Synechococcus sp. PCC 7335: one gene and its partner. The protein of the gene in region 2 interacts with the protein of the main gene of each other region in a pairwise test. Links are inferred from orthologs where the notes say so. Each region holds a gene or a part of one and is shown on either strand. Other genes may lie near its edges.

The links. Proteins that work in one complex are often made in the same cells at the same time.
Region 1: the proteins of rpe (region 2) and eno interact in binary tests that used the Escherichia coli proteins (3 or more experiments, as listed by UniProt). The link is inferred for Synechococcus sp. PCC 7335 from one-to-one orthologs.

The regions. Positions count from the first base shown.
Region 1 is NZ_DS989904.1:151,014-153,989, forward strand. It holds eno (phosphopyruvate hydratase), read left to right. Parts: upstream 1-831; coding sequence 832-2,121; downstream 2,122-2,976. Other genes in the region: S7335_RS28695 (Uma2 family endonuclease), read left to right, coding at 1-183; gloA (lactoylglutathione lyase), read right to left, coding at 350-736; glgA (glycogen synthase GlgA), read right to left, coding at 2,271-2,976. UniProt on the Escherichia coli protein: Catalyzes the reversible conversion of 2-phosphoglycerate (2-PG) into phosphoenolpyruvate (PEP). It is essential for the degradation of carbohydrates via glycolysis.
Region 2 is NZ_DS989904.1:280,088-282,890, reverse strand. It holds rpe (ribulose-phosphate 3-epimerase), read right to left. Parts: upstream 1,852-2,803; coding sequence 1,150-1,851; downstream 1-1,149. Other genes in the region: S7335_RS01185 (S8 family serine peptidase), read left to right, coding at 2,281-2,803; S7335_RS01205 (J domain-containing protein), read right to left, coding at 1-687. UniProt on the Escherichia coli protein: Catalyzes the reversible epimerization of D-ribulose 5-phosphate to D-xylulose 5-phosphate.

The DNA.
Region 1 (2,976 bases), 130 kb from region 2 along the record:
GTAGTCTCAGATATCTCCGTTTTTACACGGGAGCATCTTCCCATTGATGAAAACGGAGAAATTGCAAACGTATTTGAAATAGCACCGGACTGGATAATTGAGATCCTATCGCCAGGGCAACGCTACGCAAAAGTGATAAAGAAGATTCAGTGCTGCTTGCGACACGGTACTGGCATGGGCTGACTCATCGGACCCCAACGATAGAGCCGTTTTGATTCACCGACCTCACAAAGAAGTTCAGGTCATCCTGATCGATGAACATAATACCGTTCTGCCCATACCAGATTTTATGGGCGAGCTATCCTACCCCATTGAAGATTTGTTCAACTTGCTGAAAGCCTAGATATCGCTAACTCCGCCCCTCAATCAGCTCAATCTTGTAACCGTCGGGATCGGTTACAAAGGCGATCACTGTTTTGCCATGCTTCATTGGGCCAGGTTCGCGAGTAACGTTGCCGCCCTGCTGCTTGATCGCTTCGCAGGTCCCATAGATGTCATCGACCCCTAACGCAACATGGCCATAGCCAGTACCCAAATCATAGCTATCGGTCTCCCAGTTGTGAGTTAGCTCTAGGACGGTGTGCTCTGATTCATCGCCGTAGCCAACGAAAGCATTGGTAAACTTACCGCCTGGATAGTCTTTCTGACGGAGAAGCTTCATCCCTAGTACATCACAGTAAAAGGCAATGGATTTCTCTAGATTGCCGACTCGGAGCATGGTGTGTAGCATACGCATTGTAGTTGACCTCTTGTTGTGCCCAAAAGTTGATAGAGTCTATAGAGTTTATTTTGACGGAAATCGAACATCTTATACATAGTAGGCGCAGCAGAATGATAGATTCCCTCGATACAGCCATTGAAGCTATTCAGGCGAGAGAGATTTTAGATTCTAGAGGTCGGCCCACAATCGAGGCCGAAATCTACCTCAGTGGCGGAGCATTTGGTATTGCTCAAGTCCCGAGCGGGGCTTCAACAGGGAGCTTTGAGGCGCACGAGCTGCGCGATGGTGATAAAAGTCGCTATGGCGGCAAAGGTGTGATCCAAGCAGTGGAGAATGTCAACGATGCGATCGCCCGTGAGCTGATGGGAGCCAACGCGCTCAACCAGATCGAAATTGATCGCATGATGATTGCCCTAGACGATACCTCCAATAAGAAGAAGCTCGGCGCGAACGCCATTCTTGCCGTTTCTCTTGCCACTGCCCACGCTGCTGCCGCTGCCCAGGCTATGCCTCTCTACCGCTACATAGGTGGACCCTTAGCAAACGTCTTACCCATCCCAATGATGAACGTCATCAACGGCGGCGAACATGCCAGCAATAACGTTGATATTCAAGAATTCATGATTATGCCCGTTGGGGCTAGCAGCTTTCGCGAAGCGCTGCGTTGGGGTGCAGAGATCTTTGCCCAGCTCAGTAAAGTTCTAGATGCCAAAGGGCTGCTAACAGGCGTTGGCGACGAAGGGGGATTTGCACCTAACTTGAGCTCGAATCAAGAAGCCCTTGACCTGTTGATGTCCGCTATTTCTGAAGCGGGCTATACTCCCGGAGAGCAAGTCGCCCTGGCGCTAGACGTTGCTGCGAGTGAACTGTATGAGAACGGTGAGTACACCTACGATGGTGCTGCTCACTCTCCTGTTGAAATGATCAGCTACCTAGAAAGTCTTGCTAGTAACTATCCGATCGTCTCAATCGAAGATGGTCTGCACGAAGATGACTGGGAGAGCTGGGAAACACTCACCGAGCGCATTGGCAGCAAAGTTCAGCTAGTTGGCGATGACCTGTTTGTCACTAACCCAACTCGTTTGCAAAAGGGTATTGACCAAGCCTCCGCGAATGCCCTGCTAGTTAAGCTCAATCAAATCGGCACGTTAACAGAGACACTAGAAGCTATCGATCTAGCCAAACGAAACCAGTTCAACTGTGTAATTAGCCACCGCTCTGGTGAGACCGAAGACACAACGATTGCAGATCTAGCAGTAGCCACTCGCGCGGGACAAATCAAAACTGGGTCGCTGTGTCGAAGTGAACGCGTAGCTAAATACAACCAGCTACTACGAATCGAGGACGAGCTTGGCGATCAGGCCGTCTACGCTGGCACGACGGGTATGGGGCCAAGATGAGATTGAACTCTGCGCCAAGATGCCACAGCCCCAATCTTGTAACTCTTATAGGAGATAATTTGCCTTAGCTACGTGTTTTGAGAAGATCCAATTGGGGCGATCGCTTCAATCTCCTAGCCTGTTAGGCAAGCCTGCGGCTTGCCTAGGTCTCATGCTCGAATAAACTCATACGCTTTTAGATAGTGCTCGCATGGCTTCTTCCAAGAATAGTCACAGCGCATTCCCTGCTTTGCCAACTTTTCAAACAGAGCCGGCTCATTTCGATACAAGTCAAAAGCTCTTCCTAAGGCCGACTCTAGAGCAATGCTGTCATTCTCATAGAAAACAAAACCATTGCGCTCTTCCTTTGGTCGCTCGTCATAATCCCAGTCAGAAACAGTATTTACTAGCCCGCCTACACCGCGCACTACAGGCACCGTACCGTATTTCAAGCTAATGATTTGCGTTAGGCCACAGGGCTCATAATTGCTGGGCACGATAATAATGTCTGCTGCTGCATAGATCAGATGGGCTAGCTCTTCATAGAAGCCAATTTCCAGATGACAGTCTACATTGTCATTCAAAAAGTGTTTCTCGTGCCAGAACCAGTCGTTGATTGCTTGTTCGGTTGCAGAACCTAGCATGACAAACTGTGCGCTCTGCTCTAGGCAGTAATAGAGCGCATGGTGCACCTGGTGCATTCCCTTCTGCTGATCTAGTCGACCAATAAAAGCAACAATGGGCTTATCATAGGCCGCTAACAACAACTTCTCTCTTAGTGCCTTTTTAACCAAAGTCTTGTTTTCAAAATCTTCGACAGAGTAGTTCACCGGAATCTTGCTATCGACTTCCGGGTTCCAAATTGTGTAGTCAACT
Region 2 (2,803 bases):
CTTTGCCTCCTTGCGCAACCCGGCTGAGATGCGAAACAGCTCTTGCCCTGTATGTAAATAGTGCTCGTCATAGGTATAGGTAAATCGCTCTATCTCTTCTATACCGTCTTCTAGCTGATTCAAGCAGTAATACATATTTGCCGCTGCTCCTGCTACACCCGCTGGGTTAGGCATCGATTTGAAGGCTGTTTGAGCCTTTTCTAGATTCTCTCGGCAAGTCTCCACATAGGTTTGAAAAGCTTCCATTAGCTCATCGTCAAAGGGGTCCGCAGAGAGCGATCGCACTTCTGCTTTCAAAGGCTTAATAATCTTGTCAATTAGCCGATCGGTTGGGTTGAAAACGTGACGAAGCCACTGTTCAATTGTCGCCGAGTCTACGCGAGTTGTTTTTCGCTTTCGATACTGATTTTGAGACTCTACCGTCCTAGAAGTCCGCTCTCGCTGCTTGGACTTTGCGACTAGCTGCCGTTCCACGTCGTACTGCTGGCGCGCATCAACATCGCCTAATACCTCATAAGCTGCATTCACCAATGCAATCTTTTCGTTAGTTGCCCCTCGGTTTTGACTATCGGGGTGGAACTGCTTAGCTAGCTGGCGATACGCTTGTTTTACCTGAGTCTGACTCGCACTTTCAGTGATACCCAGGGTTTTGTAGTGATTAATATTGGCGCGCGTTAGATCTCTCATAGGCGACATTTTAACCTGTACGCCGTTCTTAATGCTGTTCTCAATCGGGTCTTCTCCGCTTCAGCACGCTCACTATCAGCCCTTTAGCAGACATTCATACTTTGAAAGAGTGGCCCTCCCATCTAGGCGCATCGTGTGATACATTTTATAGGCTGCAGCGCGAGGGTCAGTGCCCGAGTGGTTAATGGGGGTGGACTGTAAATCCACTAGCTATGCTTACGCTGGTTCGAATCCAGCCTGGCCCACCACCTCGTTATAGTGGTTTGTTGTAGTGTTTTTATGTAGTGATGCCCATGTGGCTCAGTGGTAGAGCACACCCTTGGTAAGGGTGAGGTCACGAGTTCAATCCTCGTCATGGGCTTTATCGGAAAACTTAGAATCTAAAAAGCCCTGCCTTCTCTATAGAGAAAGCAGGGCTTTTTATCCACAAGGCCATTCTACGAAAGGTCTGGTAAACGGTGCTTAGACAGCAGCCAGCTCAGGACGGCGGCTATTGCGAATGCTTTCAATCGCCTCAGCATAGTCATCTGCTTTGAAGACAGCTGAGCCGGCAACGATCGCGTTCGCACCAGCTTCAAGCACTTGCCAAGTGTTGTGACTCTTCAATCCACCGTCTACTTCGATCCAAGGGTCGAGGCCACGCTCATCGCACATAGCTCTTAGCTTTTGAACCTTAGAAACCATGCCTGGAATAAAGCTCTGGCCACCGAAGCCAGGGTTTACACTCATGATCAAGATTAAGTCGCATAGCTCTAGGCTGTACTCAATCATATCCAGGTTAGTTCCAGGGTTCAAAACGACGCCTGCTTGCTTACCTAATTCCTTGATCTGACCGAGCGTTCGGTGCAGGTGGGGTGAGGCGTTGTGCTCGCAGTGAACGGAGATAATATCTGCGCCTGCTTTGGCAAAGTCTTCTACATACTTCTCGGGTTCAACAATCATCAGGTGAACATCGAGGGGCTTTTCTGTATGGGGGCGAACCGCATCCACAATCATTGGGCCAATAGTGATGTTAGGCACAAAGCGACCGTCCATGACATCAACATGAATCCAGTCTGCACCAGCTTTGTCGACTGCACGGATTTCTTCGCCTAGGCGACTGAAATCCGCAGACAAAATCGATGGTGAAATGACAACGGGTTTATCAGATTGAGTTCTTGCCATAGGGAACAGCCTCCTAAGAAGTGAATGTTTGATATAGATGAGGATCTATCTTCGGCTGTAGCTATTGTAACAAAACATTTCGCTTCACCGATAGTTTAACGGTAGTTGATTCTGCTATTTTGAGCCGATAGGCGATCGCATCTTCACCTTAAAGTGACATTTCTGGTACACACAGTCTAAAGGTCCATCATCAAAATTAAGCTAAAGTTGCTCTATGACGCTCGGATAAAGTGCCACGTGTTGTAGGTAACTTCGTACAAACCGATGGGCTTGGATGACTGGTTTGAATGACTAAAGCTGTATGCAATAGTCTTGTGTGTATCCTCGAAGGTACTACTCCATGAGGGTGAACCCTTCCTCATGAAGTCATGCATCCGCGCGCTGCAATCATCACGCCGAAATGTTCACTTTCTATAAACCTGACACAATATGACCTCGGATAAAGTAGCAAATTCGAACGATAACCTTAAACGTCGTTTCGGCTCGCGTCTTAGTGGACTGGGGTTGAGTTTGAGTGCTTTAATTGCGGGTGTTCCGGCGCTGGCGTTGTCTTCGTCTGTGGGGAGTGACGGCATTGATGCCCGCCGTTTGCAAGCAGCACCCTATAACCTGACCGGTCGTAAGATTGCGATTGGCCAAGTAGAAATCGGTCGACCTAGCCAGTTCGGAATTGACAAAATCGCAGTTGAAAATTCTACTGTGAGGGTAGCAAGAGTGTTTGAGCTAGACGGGCCTGCGATCGCAGATGAATCCATTGATGGTCATGCGGCCAACGTTGCTAGCGTCATGATCAGTCAAGACAAGACTTTTAAAGGGGTCGCTCCTAATGCCGTTTTGTACTCAGATGCTATCGGGACGCTAACAGAATTCATCGGCCAAAACGAAGAATGCTTGGCTTCCCAGCACATCGCTCTTCAAAACAGTGGCGATGTCCGGGCGATGAACTTTAGCT